Regions from separate parts of the Achromobacter sp. 1L-A-4-B-C2 genome, predicted to be linked through region 1. Evidence: riboswitches for the same ligand, from Rfam matches in the RefSeq annotation. Region 1 holds a riboswitch; the other holds the start of a gene.
The links. Region 1 has a riboswitch for thiamine pyrophosphate ahead of AC0Z35_RS05280 (LuxE/PaaK family acyltransferase). Riboswitches for the same ligand answer to the same signal wherever they lie in the genome.
Positions count from the first base shown of each region.

Region 2: linked by a shared signal. The riboswitch ahead of AC0Z35_RS11855 (sodium:solute symporter family protein) and the one ahead of AC0Z35_RS05280 (LuxE/PaaK family acyltransferase) in region 1 are both predicted to bind thiamine pyrophosphate.

Region 1 is NZ_JBXAWP010000001.1:1,145,538-1,153,266, reverse strand. Features, by position in the region: gene AC0Z35_RS05285 (acyl-CoA reductase) at 1-1,384, opposite strand, end outside; gene AC0Z35_RS05280 (LuxE/PaaK family acyltransferase) at 1,381-2,463, opposite strand; TPP riboswitch at 2,533-2,624, opposite strand; gene AC0Z35_RS05275 (hypothetical protein) at 2,639-3,136, opposite strand; gene AC0Z35_RS05270 (hypothetical protein) at 3,133-3,906, opposite strand; tRNA gene AC0Z35_RS05265 (tRNA-Phe) at 4,038-4,113, opposite strand; tRNA gene AC0Z35_RS05260 (tRNA-Phe) at 4,199-4,274, opposite strand; gene hemA (glutamyl-tRNA reductase) at 4,490-5,764, shown strand; gene prfA (peptide chain release factor 1) at 5,849-6,931, shown strand; gene prmC (peptide chain release factor N(5)-glutamine methyltransferase) at 6,942-7,729, shown strand, end outside.
Region 2 is NZ_JBXAWP010000002.1:982,686-990,414, reverse strand. Features, by position in the region: gene AC0Z35_RS11880 (beta-keto acid cleavage family enzyme) at 1-531, opposite strand, end outside; gene AC0Z35_RS11875 (3-hydroxyacyl-CoA dehydrogenase family protein) at 528-1,490, opposite strand; gene AC0Z35_RS11870 (LysR family transcriptional regulator) at 1,616-2,518, shown strand; gene AC0Z35_RS11865 (LLM class flavin-dependent oxidoreductase) at 2,527-3,813, opposite strand; gene AC0Z35_RS11860 (3-oxoacyl-ACP reductase) at 3,819-4,601, opposite strand; TPP riboswitch at 4,708-4,812, shown strand; gene AC0Z35_RS11855 (sodium:solute symporter family protein) at 4,913-6,364, shown strand; tRNA gene AC0Z35_RS11850 (tRNA-Ala) at 6,509-6,584, opposite strand; gene xth (exodeoxyribonuclease III) at 6,653-7,435, opposite strand.

The sequences.
Region 1 (7,729 bases):
GCAGGTTGAAACGGCCGTCGTGATGCCAGCCCGCTTCGGGCATGCTCATCGCGCCAATCGCGCTGACGCGGGTAACGCCTGCCGCGCCCAGCTGATCGGCCAGGCGATACAGCTCTTGGGGCGTGGCGGCCACGCCCGCTGTTTGCAGGTAGTGGTGGTGGGGCGCCACGCGCGCCGCCACCTCATCCAGCATGTCGATACCGGCCACCACGATGCTGCGTTGCAGGGCCGTGGGCGAGAGCGCGGGCGCGGTGTCCACATAAGAGACCGTCCAGGCGGCATCGGGGTCGCCGATCAACACGTCGGCGGCGTTGGACGGCAACTGCCATTCGATGGACTGCCGCCATTTGGCCAGCGCCGCCGATTCGGCCAGATCCAACGCGCGGCGCGGAAAGCGGCGATGCAGATTGGCTAGCTCGCCCGCCAGGTAAGCCGCAAAGTCGCGCGGCGATACCAGGCCGCCACGCTGCACGTAAAAAATCTGCGGCGAATAACAGCCCTGCTGGTCGTAGCGCATCACATCCCATGCCGCACGGCGTGCCAGGGCGGGGGCCTTTTGTGCGTCCAGCGCCGCCGCGCTGACCACGCCAAAGCCCAGCTTGTGGCCATGCGGCAGAAAGCGCGTCGTGACGGGCAGGCGGCGCTGGATGGCATGCAGGGCGTCGTTACCGCCGTACGCCACGACGGTATCGGCCTGCGCGTACAGGGCGGCGGCGTCGTCCTCGCCCGCGCCACGCCACCAGACCACGGCCAGGCAGTCGGTCAGCGGCGGGTGCACCTCGGCCAACAGGTGCGCGAACCAGCCGGCAAACAGCGGCTCGGCGCTGGGCAGCTTGCCAATATTGCCGGCCTTGACCAGCAGGCCGCAGATCAGGCTCCACAATGCCAGCGCGGGCACGTTGCCGGCCCAGCTGTGCACCAGCAATTGCGGGCCATGCGCGCGCACCGCGCCGCCCTTGGCCGCGGGCTGAAAGCCGTCCAGCACCTTGGGGTTGGCGAAGTCTTCGGCCACAAAGCGATGCAGCTGCGGCGCGCGGAACGTCTTGAAAAAGCCGGTCAGGCCCAGCCGCACCATCTGCCCGTCATAGCCGCTGACGATCGGCAACAGCGCATCGGCTTGTTGCCGAACCGGGTCGTTGGGGTCCAGCAACCGGGCGATGGCGCCGTCGATGACGTTGATGATCTCCGACACCATCATCGTCTTCAGATGCCGCGCGCTGGCCTGCTTGACGCGTTCGGCCAGCGCTTGCATCTGTGCGGCAGTCAGCACCGGCACGGCCACTTCCACGCGCCGGCCGTCCTGCTCGAAGGGCAGGGTCTGCCATTGGACATCGGCCGAGGTCAGCCCCGGCAGATAGCCCGCTTGGACGCGTTGCACGCTCATGGCCGCGCCGACTGAATGAATTCTTCGACGGCCAGCGAGCAGCCCTTGGCCTGCGCGCCTTCAGCACGGCCCAGCAGCAAAAAGCCGCCATCGGCGGGTTGCCCGACGTCTTCAGTGAGGATGGTGCTGACCGAATTGAAGTTGCCCAGGTCGCAGTGCGCCAGGATGCCGCGTTCGCCCGCGGGCACGGTGCGGCCGCTGGCGGGGTCGACCAGGCGCGAGCGAATCCAGTGCGGCCCCGATTTCACGGAAGGGACGGTGGCATTGCCGTCGTCATAAAACTGCGTGCTGAGTTCGGTCATGCCATACATGTTGATGCACAGCGATCGCGGCACGCCCAGCAGCTCGGACAGCTCGGAATAAAAGGTGTCCAGCGGCAGCTCGCGCGATTGGCCCTTGTAGCCGCCGGTGTCCAGGATGCGGCTGCCCGGCGGCAAACGGAACGTGCGGCCCGCGGTGCGCAGCGCATCGATCACATGCACGAAGCTGAAACTGGCGCCCAGCAGCGCATAGGGCTGGCCGTCGCGTTCAGCCTCTTCAAGGCGACGCCACAACCCATCCAGGTCGATGCCCTGCGGCGACATGAAATAGCGGCTGTCTTCGGTGCCGAACGCGGTCTTGGCCAGGGCCAGGTAGTGGGCCAGCGACGAATTGGGCATGGCGGCTTCGTCCGGAAACAGAATGCCCATCGGAAGGCGCGGCGTGCCCCGCATGACGCGCGCGGCGAAATTGCGGGTCATGGACAGGTCGTAGACCTCAAGATGCGGGTGAAAGTGCCGCCCGCGCATATCGGCGCGTGTCGTGCCGCTGGTCATGAAGACACGCTCGTCGGCCCGAGGCGCCTCGCAGCGCAGCTCCATCGCCTTGAAGGCGTCGATGGGCACGGCGGGAATGTCGCTCCAGGTCTTCACATTGCGCACGGTCGCGCCGCGCCGCTGGCAAAACGCGCGATACGGCGCGTTGGCGCCATATTGATACGCAAAAAGCCGTAGCGCCATCCGGTCGAACTGCGCATCGGTGCAGCCGTCCTGGGCAATGAATTCAAGAAGTTCCGCGACGGGCGGGGCAGCGTTGTTCATGGGCGTTCGTCGATTCCGGTACAAGGAAGCTCCGAAGCCCGCCCGCGCAAGCGGCGCAAGGGCGCGGCAGGGTCGGACGATTGCTCTTCTTACGCCGGCATGAACCGGGTCAAGTTCGCGGGTCTGAATCTCAGCACTGGCGTGCACCCCGGAGCGAAGGCAATGTTAACCCGCTCTAGGGTTCGCCGCTTAGGTCGAATCCTTGCTGACCGTCCATTCGGAAGGCTGCGGGGTCATAACCGCTGGCCAGGACGATGGAACGCACCTGGCATACGCCAGCCTCACGTAGCCGTTCGCAGTATTTGTGCAGCGAGGAAGCGTCCTCATTGAGGACAAAGGGAATGCGCTCGTGACAAGCCTGGGCAATGAGTTTGATGTCATCACGCGCAACTGCGCGCCCAGTGCCATCGCCCCTTGGGCCCAGCGCATTCCACAATTGGGCGGCTCGCTGCCCGTGCGGGATGTTGAACGGCAGGTGGCGAAACTTTTGCAGTGGTAAGTCGGTCAGTGCTTGCTTGATGCCGAATTCCGCTGCAACGACTGCCGAAAAATAAATCGGCAGAGACTCGTCAAGCATCTGCCGGAAGTACCGGGTGGCAATTTGGTGGTTGGGGCGAGTCGCGTCGACGAGCGAGATCAGATAGCTGGTATCCAGCAACACTGCTGCCGTCATGAGTCGTCGCCACGCAGTGATTCAACCCATCGTGTTGCGTCGGGTACGTCCGCCCAGGCCGCGGTGCCTTTGCGTACCATTCGCTGGAATTCATCGTCGTCGTACGCGGGGTGGTGCACCTCAAACGAGCGCAGATTCAAATTGCGCAATTCACCGGTTCGTAGATTCTCTTCAGCGGTCACGTGCAGCAAGGCTGGGCGATAGAGGCGATTTTCGCTCTCCTGTGCCAGTAATTGCTGAGTGGCGGCTACCGTAAGCGATTTGCCATTTTCAAGCACAAGGTGAACGTTCGCCTTGGTCTTGCCGCCCCAGTCCACGATTTTGCCGTGTAAGTACTTTTCCACGGTTACCCAAATATCGACGGATTGTTTGAAGTCTGACTGGGCATTGACAATCGTCAGCGCGCGCCGCGTGTTGTCTTCAAGGGCGTAAACACGATCGGGATTGTTGCGTGCCTGGGCTTGCCAGCGCTCGATGACCGCCGCGCGCCGGGGATCAATGGCTTCGAGAGAATTCGGGACGGCTAAGCGTTCCACATCGGCCCAGAGCGTTGATGCCGCCAACAACCCTTCGGCGACTAAAACCAGCGACCCGTCTTCTATCGACACCAGCACTGCGGCCGGGTTGACCTCTCGGGTGGACCCTTGCAGAAAGTCGCTGACGTCTTTCTGAAACTCGCCAAGCAGGCTCAAGGGAACAGCCTTTGGGCCCACATCAACGCCGTTGATGCGGTCGCGCACAGCGAAGCGAAGATTGGCGGCCGGTTTCATACCGACGATTGTAGACCTCGTGCCCGGCTTTTTTGCCGGCATGTAATATTTTGCAAGCGGGCGCCGAGGCGGGGGTGAAGGCCAGAATTTGGACGTAAAAAAATCCCCACAGCGGTGGAGATCAGGAGGGCTGGTGGCCTGGGGCGGAATCGAACCACCGACACAAGGATTTTCAATCCTCTGCTCTACCGACTGAGCTACCAGGCCAACACGTACACGGTGCAAAAAGCCCAGCGCGGGGGCTGGGCTTTTTTGGAACTTGATATTGCTATCGCAATCCCAATAATTCTTTTGGTGGCCTGGGGCGGAATCGAACCACCGACACAAGGATTTTCAATCCTCTGCTCTACCGACTGAGCTACCAGGCCAACGAAGTCCGCAACTATACACAATTTTTTTTGCCCACGCCAGCCGTAGGGGCGGATCCGCCAACTATTTTTCGCCCCGTCGCGCCTGCCGACTGTTGGGTGAATGGAACGGAAGGTGCGACGCAGGGTCGCGGAAGTGGGCGCAAATGGCCTGGGGATAACCCGCAGGGGTATAATCTTTCAGTCATTTTCGTGGCAGTTCTTTACGCATCCACATGTCGGTCGCTGTCCTTGCCTTCGGTCTGAACCACACGTCCGCGCCGGTTTCGGTTCGCGAACGCGTGTCCATGCCCGTCGATCTGGTCAAGCCTGCGCTGGAAGGTCTGCGTTCGGCATTCGGCGGTTCCGTCCGTGAAGCCGCCATCCTGTCCACCTGTAATCGCACCGAAATCTATTGCGCGGCCGACGGTCACGTCGCTGATCAATTGCCCGCCTGGCTGGCTGAACATAACCGCCTGGACGCCGGCACGCTGCGCCCGCACCTGTACCGCCATCATCAAGACGACGCCGTCCGTCACGCTTTCCGCGTGGCCAGCGGGCTGGACTCCATGGTGCTGGGTGAAACCCAGATCGTGGGGCAGATGAAAGACGCCGTGCGCGCCGCCGGCGAAGCCGGGTCGCTGGGCACCTTGCTGCACCAGATGTTCCAGCGCACGTTCTCGGTGGCCAAGGAAGTGCGGTCGCAGACCGCCATTGGCGCACAGTCGGTGTCCATGGCCGCCGCCGCCGTCCGCCTGGCCGAGCGCGTGTTCGGCAACCTGGACCAGGCCCGCACGCTGTTCATCGGCGCGGGCGAAATGATTGAACTGTGTGCCACCCACTTCGCCGCGCAACGCCCGCGCAGCATGGTGGTGGCCAACCGCACGGCCGAGCGCGCCGAAATCCTGGCCAACCGTTTTTCGGCCAGCACCATGAAGCTGTCCGACCTGACGGATCGCCTGTCCGAGTTCGACGTCATCGTTTCCTGTACGGCAAGCTCCCTGCCCATCCTCGGCCTGGGGATGGTGGAACGGGCTACGCGCCTGCGCCGCCACCGCCCCATGGTCATGATCGACCTGGCCGTGCCGCGCGACATCGAGCCCGAAGTCGGCCGCCTGGACGACGTCTATCTGTATTCGGTGGACGACCTGGGCCGGCTGGTGCAGACCGGCACCGACGCGCGCCGCGCTGCCGTGGTGCAGGCCGAAGCCATTATCGAAACCCGCGTCCAGGGCTTCATGCACTGGATGCAGTCCCGCGAAGTGGTGCCCGTTATCCGCGACCTGCACCAGGCCGCCGAAGACGTCCGCGCCGCTGAACTGGAACGCGCGCGCCGCCTCCTGGCGCGTGGCGAATCGCCCGAAGCTGTGCTGGAACAGCTGGCGCACGGGCTGACGCAAAAATACCTGCACGGCCCGCTGGCGGCCTTGAACCGCAGTGAAGGCGACGACCGCAAGCAGCTGCTTGCCTGGATGCCTCGCCTGTTTCCCGGCCGCGACTCCCGCCGTTAGCGAATCTGCCCCACGTCCCGCCTCCTGGCGGGCGTTCGTCTTGTGGGCGCCCGCTATTCCCGTTTTTTCTTTGGTCATTCCCCCATGAAATCTTCCATGCGCAGCCGGCTGGAGCATCTGTGTAACCGCCTGACCGAGGTGGACGCGTTGCTGGCCCAACCGGAAACCGCGTCCGATATGGACCGTTTTCGCAAGCTCTCGCGCGAACGCGCCGAGCTGGAACCCGTGGTCGACGCGTTCACCGCATTTGCCCGCACTGAAGAAGACTTGGCGACGGCGCAGGAAATGCTGTCCGACCCCGACATGAAGGCCATGGCCGAAGACGAGATCAAGTCGGGCCGAGGCAAGCTGGAAAGCCTGGAAAGCGCATTGCAGCTCTTGCTGCTACCGCGCGACCCCAACGACGGGCGCAGCGTGTTCCTGGAAATCCGCGCCGGCACGGGCGGCGACGAAAGCGCGTTGTTCTCGGGCGACCTGCTGCGCATGTACACCCGCTACGCGGAAGCGCGCGGCTGGCGCGTCGAGCTGATGTCGGAAAGCGCCTCGGAGCTGGGCGGCTACAAGGAAGTGATCGCGCGCATTGATGGCGACGGCGCCTACGGCCGCCTGAAGTTCGAATCCGGCGCACACCGCGTGCAGCGCGTGCCGGCCACCGAAGCGCAAGGCCGCATCCACACGTCGGCCTGCACCGTGGCCGTGATGGCGGAAGCCGACGAGATGTCGGAAATCGTCATCAACGCCAACGACCTGCGCATCGACACGTTCCGAGCCAGCGGCGCGGGCGGCCAGCACATCAACAAGACCGATTCAGCGGTGCGCATCACCCACTTGCCGACCGGCCTGGTGGTGGAGTGCCAGGATGACCGCTCGCAGCACCGCAACAAGGACAAGGCCATGCAGGTGCTGGCCGCGCGCCTGAAAGACAAGGAAACGCGCGAGCGCCAAAGCAAGGAAGCCGCCGAGCGCAAGAGCCTGATCGGCACGGGCGACCGCTCCGAGCGCATCCGCACCTATAACTTTCCGCAGGGCCGCGTGACGGACCACCGCATCAACCTGACGCTGTACAAGTTGCAGCAGATCATGGAAGGCGACCTGGAAGAGCTGACCGGCGCGCTGATCGCCGAGCATCAGGCCGAGCAGTTGGCGGCGCTGGGCGACGACCTCTGACGCGCGCGCCATGACGACGCCCCAGCTCAAAAGCCTGCTGCTCGACACCCGCCTGCCGCGCCTGGAAGTGCGGATGCTGCTTGAGCACGTGCTGCAAAAGCCGCGCGCATGGCTGCTGGCGCACGACACCGACCCGCTGGACCCCGACGTTGCCGCCGCGTTCAACGCGCTGCTGGCGCGCCGGCTGGCGGGCGAGCCGATGGCGTACCTGCTGGGCCACCGCGAATTCATGGGTCACCGATTCACCGTGACGCCCGACGTGCTGATTCCCCGTCCTGACACCGAAGTGCTGGTGGAAACCGCGCTGGAGTGCGTGGCGGGCATGGCCGGGCCTGCCGTGCTGGACCTGGGCACGGGCAGCGGCGCCATTGCGATCTCCATCGCCCTGGCCCGACGCGATGCGCGCGTGATGGCGTCCGACGTCAGCGCCGCCGCGCTGAAGGTGGCGGCGGCCAACGCGTGGGATCTGACCGCATCGGTGCGTTTCGTGGAAGGCAGCTGGTTCGATGCGGTGCCGGCCGGCGAGGGTTTCGATCTGATCGTGTCCAACCCGCCCTATGTGGCCAGCAACGACCCGCATCTGGACCAGGGCGATCTGCGCTTTGAACCTCGCGGTGCGCTGACCGACGGCGCGAGCGGGTTGCAAGACCTGAGCCGCATCGTGACGGGCGCCGCCCAGCACCTGAGGCCGGGGGGCGCGCTGTGGCTGGAACACGGCTGGGACCAGGCGCAGGCGGTACGCGGCTTGCTGGCCGATGCCGGGTTCGAGAATGTGCACAGCCGCCACGACCTGGCCGG
Region 2 (7,729 bases), on a different contig from region 1:
CCACGCGCCGGGCGGCACCAACCCGCGCGCGCGCAACGACAACCAGCGCCGCACGTCGCCTTCGTCGTACAGGATGATCTGCGTCATGATGCGGCGCTCGGCCAGCCACGCCAGAAACGCCGCAAGCTCGGCTTCGGGAATGTCCGGCACGGCGATTTCGCGCAGCCCGATCGATACGGCTTCGGGTTGCAGTTCGCGCACCAACGCAATCTGCTCGGCCGCCTTGTACACGCCGGCGGCTTCACTGGTGACCTGCACCAGCAACTCGCGACCCACCGCGCGTTCCACGGCGGTCAGGGCGTCGCGATAGGCGGTGGCGTCCAGCAGATGGCTGCCGTCCGGCTTGCGCACGTGCATGTGCATCATGCCGGCGCCCGCGTCCAGGCAGGCGCGTGCTTCGCGCGCCAGGTCGTCGGCGGTCAGCGGCACGGCCGGATGGTCGGCGGCTTTCTTGTAGGCGCCGTTGGGCGCCACGGTGATGATGACGGGGGAATCGGCCAGCGCGGCGCGCGGCAGGGCAGAGGCGTTCAAGGCTGGATCTCCGGCAGTTCCGGGTTGATAAGGTCTAGGCCGGCGCGCAGCAAGCGATCGTAGCGGGCACGCTCGGCGGCAATGGATTCGGGCGTCCAGGCGTAGAAACCCTCGCCCGCCTTCATGCCGTGGCGGCCATCGGCGGCGCGTTCGGTCAGGCAGCGCGCGGGGTGGTCGGCGTTGCAGAACGTGGGGTACATCGTGGCGCCGGCGGCTGCGTGTACGTCGATGCCGGCGTGATCGCGCTGCATGACGGGGCCGGCCGCCAGGAAGCGAAAGCCGAAACCGAAGCGCACGGCGGCGTCCACGTCTTCCGGCGACGCGATGCCGCGGTCGATCAGGTCAAACGCCTCGCGCGACAGCGCGTGCTGCAAGCGGTTGGCCAGAAAACCGGGCAGGTCTTGCTTGACCTTGACCGGCACGCTGCCGCAACGGCGCATGAACGCAATCAACGAATCGGCGCAGGCGTTATCGCTGGCCTCGCCCAGCACCACTTCCACCAGCGGCACCAGGTGCGCGGGCATGAAGAAATGCAGGCCCAACATGCGGCCACGCGTGTCCAGGCCTTGGCTGATGGCGCTGATCGGAAAGCTGGAGCTGTTGCTGGCCAGGATGGCGTCCGGGCGCGCGCGCCGCGCCAGGTCGGCAAACAGCGCCTGCTTGATGTCCAGCCGTTCGGGTATGCACTCGATCACCAGGTCCACGGTGGACCAGTCCACGTCATCCAGGCTGGCAGCCGTGGCCAGCAGCGGGGCGTTGGCCTCGCGCCCGATCGTTTTCAGGTTTTCGGCCACGCGCGCGGGCAGGCCCGCCGCGCGTTCGGCGTTCGATTCGATCACGGTGGTGCGGCAGGCGGCGCGCGTCAGCACCACCGCCACGTCCGCGCCCATCGTGCCGCCACCCACCACCACTGCATGCGCCGCGCCCGGGTTGGGCAGCGCAGTTGCGTCCGTCTGCATGGTTTGCTCCTGTTATTGCATCGTCGTTGGGGGCGAGTGTAGAGAAGCCGGTTTGATAGATGAATCAGATTTTTTGGATAGAATGATCGATAAACCAGATCAATACAAACCGAGGTTTTGGGGACATGCAGATCAATCTTTCGATGCGCGACATCGATACCACGCTAGTGCTGGGCCGCACGCTGAACTTCCGGCAGGCGGCGGCGCAACTGCATCTGTCGCAGTCGGCGCTGTCCACGCAGATACAACGCATTGAAGAAGCGCTGGGCGTAAGGCTGTTCGACCGCACGACGCGCACGGTGCGCCTGACAGCGGCGGGCGAGGTCTTCATGCAGCAGGCCGCCACCTTGCAGGTTGCGTTCCGCGACGCCATTGCCGCCGTCAGCGGCGTCACCAGCGCCGAGCAGGGCCAAGTGTCGGTCGCCGCCTTGCCGTCGCTGGCCGCGCGTCTGCTGCCGCGCGTGCTGATGGCGTATCGACAGGAACACCCCAACGTCGCCCTGAAGGTGCGCGACACCTTGTCCGGCCCCGCGTTCGACCTTGTGCGCGCAGGCGAGGTGGACTTCGCGCTGACCGCCGCCGACCCCCAGCACGCCGACCTGCACTACGTGCCGCTGATGTCCGACAGCTTTTTGCTGCTGATTCCCGAGTCGCACGCCTTGGCAAGGTCAAGTGGCCCGCTGCGCTGGGCCGACACCGCCACCGCCGCGCACGTATCGATGGTGCAGCCCAGCAGCGTGCGGCAATACACGGAATGGGCCTTCCTGCAAAACCGCATCCGCTTCACGCCCGCGTTCGAAGCCGAACACCTGACGACCATCGTGGCGATGGTGGAATGCGGTTTCGGCGTGGCGGCCCTGCCCGAGATCGCCGCCGGCGCGGTATCGCAGACGGGGATCGTGCAACGCCCGCTGATCGGGCCGGTTGCGGAAAGGTCGATTGGCCTGGTCACGTCACGCAACCGCAGTTTGTCGCCAGCGGCGGCGGCGTTGGTGGGGACGTTGAAGGAATATTTGGCGGCGCGGTAACGCATGGTCTATCCCGCCGGCCGCTCCAGCCCCAGATGCCCCCGCAGCGTAGTGTGTTCGTATTCCGTACGAAACAAGCCGCGCTGCTGCAACACGGGCACCACCTGGTCCACGAAGTCATCGATGCCGCCCGGCAACGACGGCGGCATCAGGTTGAAGCCGTCGGCGCCTTCGTTACGGAACCAGTGTTCCATCCGGTCTGCGATTTGCTCGGGCGTGCCCACCATCGTGCAATGGCCGCCACCCGCCGCCAGGCGGCCCAGCAGTTGTCGCACGGTGGGTTGTTCGGTTTCAATGATGCGCAAAATGGTGGCGTAGCGGCCCTTGGGGCCCTTGAATTCATGCAGCGGCACCAGCGCCGGCACGGGGGCGTCCAGCTCCCAGGTGCTGCAATCTTGCAGCACGAAGGTGCCCAACTGCCGTAGCGATGCGTCGCTGGGCAGCAACACGTCCAGCTCGCGCTGTTTGGCGCGGGCTTCGGCTTCGGTTGACCCCACGTACGTAACCAGCCCCGGCATGATGGGCACGAAGGCGGTGCGCCCTGCGTCGCGTACGCGTTGCTTGATGTCGCGGTAATACGATTGCGCGGCCGGCAGGTCATAGGCCACGGCGTAGATCGCCTCGGCTCGCCGGGCGGCCAGGTCGCGGCCTTGGTCGGATGCGCCGGCCTGGAACAGAACGGGGTGGCCCTGGGGCGGGCGTGGCACGGTCAGCGGGCCGTCCACCAGGAAGTGGTCGCCGTGATGGTGGATCGGGCGCACGCGCTCGGGCACGCCATAGACGCCGTTGCGGTCGATGGCCAGGGCATCGTCCTTCCACGAATCGAACAAGCGCAACGCTACGTCCACGAATTCTTCGGCGCGCGCGTAGCGCCAGTCGTGCCCCGGCATGGCTTCAAAGCCGTGGTTGCGAGCTTCGGCGTCGAACATCGACGTGACGACGTTCCAGCCCATGCGTCCGCCCGATATGTGGTCCAGCGACGCCACCATGCGCGCCGCGTGGAACGGCGTGAAAAAGGTGCTGGACACGGTGCTGATCAAGCCGATGTGCGTGGTGGCGCGCGCGATGGCGGCCATGGTCGTCAGCGGCTCCAGGTACCAGCGCGGGCCGTCGCCGATGTTGTCGGTGGACTGGCCGTCGGCAAAGAAAATGGCGTCCAGCTTGCCGCGTTCCGCCGTGCGCGCCAGCGATTCGTAATAGCGGATATCGCCCAGGCGTTCAGCAGCCGAGTCCGGATGCCGCCAGGCGGCGCGGTGGTGGCCGCAGCCGAAGATGAACAGGTTCAGGTGCAACATGGCGATCAGTTCTTCACGAGGCCGCCGTCCACGACCAGGTTCTGGCCGGTGACGCTGCGCGACCAGGGGCTGGCAAAGAACAGCACGGCATCGGCGAACTGTTCCGGCGTGGTGACGGCGCGCAGCGGCGTGCTGGCGGCGATCAGGTCGAACACGGCTTCTGGCGTGGCGGCCGACGCGTCAGTGGTGCGCAAGAGGCCGCCGGACACCATGTTGACCGTGATGCCGTCGGGCCCCAGGTCCTGCGACAGCGTGCGCGTGAACGACAGCAGCGCGGCCTTGGCGGCGGTGTAGTCGTGATACGGCACCACCGGGTTCTGGACCAGGTTGGTGCCGATGTTGATGATGCGGCCCACCCCAGCCTGGCGCATGCCGGGCAGGGCGGCTTGCGTCGTGTTCAGCGCGCCGCGCACGCTGCCTTCGATCTGCTGATTCAAGTGGTCCCAGGTCAGCGTGTCGGCATGGGGGCGCGCGTCGCCGTTGAAGGCAAAGGCGGGCAGGGCGTTGTTGACCACCGTGGTGACGGGCATGCCGAAGTGGCTTTGCGCCTGGGCGATCATGGCGGCGACGGCGGTTGCGTCGCGCACGTCGGCCTGAACCGCCAGCGTCCGTTGCGGCGCGGTGGCGGCCAGCGCCTGCGCGGCCTGGGCGCTGTTCAGGTAATTGATCACCACCTTTGCGCCTTCCCGCAAAAAGGCCCGCGTGATGTGCGCACCCAATCCGCGGGCGCCTCCCGTCACGATTACCAGTTGTTCATTCAAGGCGGGGGCGGGGTGGGCAATGGGCATGGTGGGCTCGTCGGTTCACCGGCACGCGTGCAATCAGGTGCCGCAAGCGGGCGAACTTAGCATAAATCGATGCGTTGACATTGGCTTGCCGCGACCCTAATCTTGCGGCAATTCCTGGGGGAGCCTGTTTGGCTGAGATTCCGCGTTGTCGCGGTAACCCTTTGAACCTGATCCGGGTAATGCCGGCGAAGGGAAGGACATCGCGCCATTCGCGCGCCCTCCCTAGTGCTTTGATCCATCAGCGGCCCGCCTTGCGGACGGGGCCGCAACGCGCGTCCGGCCGTTTGCCGGGCCAGGGAGGACCGCTTTCCATGCTGACCCAAACCACCGCCTTGATGTGGCTGCTGCTCTTTTCGGGTGGCTTTGCCGCCGCCAGCGTGCTATATACGCGACGCAAGCGCGGCACGCTGGAAGACTACATCGTGGCGCGCAACAGCCAGGGCGCTTTTGGCACCATCCTGACGCTGATGGCGTCCACGCTGGGCGCCTGGATTCTGTTTTCGCCGGCGCAGGCCGCCACCTGGGGCGGCTTGGCGGCGGTTATCGGCTACGCGCTGGGGTCCATGTCGCCGCGCCTGGTCATGATCCCGTTGGGGCGGCGCATGCGGGAACTGATCCCGCACGGTCACACGCTGACGGAATTCCTGATGGCACGGTACGGACGGCCCATGTACGGGCTGGCGCTGTTCATCATGCTGTTCTACCTGTTCATCGCGCTGTCGGCCGAGGTCACGGCCATTGCCAAGCTGGTCACCATGCTGGCGCCGGTGCCGCTGTGGGCCACCGCCGCCATCGTGATGGGCACGACGCTGCTCTACACCACGTATGGCGGCTTGCGATCATCGATCTTCACCGATCAGGTGCAGATGATGGTCATCGTGCCGCTGCTGGTGATTCTTTGCGTGGTGGGCTGGCAGGCGGCGGGCGGGGCGTTGCCGACGATCGAGGCTTTACGTGCCAAGGCGCCACAGCTGCTGGATCTGACCGATCCCGTGGGTGTGAAGGCCGGCCTGACCTTCTTCGTGGCGATTTTGCTGACCGGCATCTTCCACCAGGGCAATTGGCAGCGCATCTATGCCGCCAAAGACACGCGGTCGATGCGCAATGGCTTTTTGCTGGGGGGTATCCTGGCCGCGCCGTTCATCTTCCTGATGGGTTTGTTCGGCCTGGCGTTTGTCGGGCTGGCGCCGCAGGGCGATAGTTCCATCGCGCTGTTCAGCGTCATCATGCCGCACGCGCCCGCCTGGTTCGTGATCGCGCTGATCCCGTTGGGCCTGTCGTTGGTCATGAGCACGGCCGACACCGCCATCAGCGCCGTGTCCAGCATCGTGGCGGTGGATATGCGCCGCCTGATGCCGCGCGCCACCGGCATGGACATGAAGCGTCTGGCGCGCTGGGCGGTGTTGCTGCTGGCGATTCCGGTGATGATCGTGGCCTCGCAGGGCTATAGCGTGCTGTACCTGTTCCTGCTGGCCGACCTGCTGTGCTCGGCCGCCGCGTTTCCGGTGTTCTATGGTCTGTTCAGCCGCAAGCACGATGGCGTCACCGCAACGACCGCGACGGTCGCGGGCCTGGCGGCCGGGCTGTTCTTCTTTCCGGCGCCGGGCGACAAGCCTACGTTTCTGCTCGAATCGTTTTTGCTGGCCGCCTTTGTCCCGGTGCTGGTCACCGTGTTGATGCGCGGGATGCGTCGCGGCGTCAAGGAGTTTGATCTGTCGACACTGAGCGCGGCGGTGCGCCGTTTGGACAAGGACCCGGCCTGATGGTGGCTTGAAATATGGCCTGAATTTCGGCCTGAATTTCGGCCTGAATTTCGGCCTGAATTTCGGCCCGATCCCGCGCCGCCAGCCAAAACAAAAAAGCCTTGGAACACGTTGCGGTGTCCAAGGCTTTCTTGTCTGGAATATTGGTGGAGCGGAGGAGGATCGAACTCCCGACCTTCGCATTGCGAACGCGACGCTCTCCCAGCTGAGCTACCGCCCCAATGAAGCAAGAGCAAAACTATACCTGAACAATAAAGCGCCGCGCAATACGGCGCGGCGCAATTATTTTCAGACGAATTCCAGGGTGGCCACCACCGGCGCGTGGTCCGACGGCTGCTCGTTGCGGCGCGGCTCTTTGTCGATGACGCAGGCCACGCAGCGCTTGACCAGCGGGGCCGACAACAACACGTGGTCGATCCGCAGGCCGGCATTGCGACGGAAGGCGAATTGCCGGTAATCCCACCACGAAAACGACTTTTCGGGCTGCTCGAACAGGCGGAACGAATCGGTCAGGCCCAGCTCCATCAGGCTGCGCAAAGCCGCGCGTTCCGGTTCAGACACCAGCACCTGGCCTTCCCATTTCTCGGGGTTGTGCACGTCTTCATCGGCCGGGGCGACGTTGTAGTCACCCAGCACCGCCAAGCGCGGATACTGCTTGATTTCCTCGGCCAGCCAGTTGCGCATGGCGTCAAACCAGGCCAGCTTGTACAAATACTTGTCCGAATCCACCGCCTGACCATTGGGGCAGTACGCACAAACAACGCGCACGTCGCCTTCGGGGCTGGGAAACGTCAGCGCCAGCACGCGCTGCTGCGGATCGTCGTAGCCAGGAATATTGCGCACCATCGACGTACCCGGCACGCGCGACACAATCGCCACGCCGTTATACGTTTTCTGCCCCGCCCAAACCGCGTGGTAACCGGCTTCCTTGAACGCCGCCTCCGGAAACTTGTCGTCGGTCAGCTTCAGTTCCTGGATGCACAGCACATCGACAGGATTGGCAGCCAGCCAATCCAGCACCTGCTGCAGGCGTACATTCAGGGAGTTCACGTTCCAGGTAGCTAATTTCATGATTTTTGTAGACCGTTTGGGGATGCGGTTCTGGTTGTCGTTGGGTTTCTGAAGGGCGGCGTCGGCTGTCCAACCGTGCGCGGGCATAGTTGGCGAGCGTGCGCCCATGCCGGGCGCGCGCCAGAGATAAGGCCAGATGATACCGTGGCGGCTTGGCCGTTCGCTGTGCAGTGGACCAACAGGGGGGGCGTCGCTGCTTCCGGGCGTGCCGGAGTAGGAACTTGTCCTACATTTTGCCGATATGCATGTCAAAACACGCTTTACTGCCTAGACTGTTGCAATACTTCTTCTGGG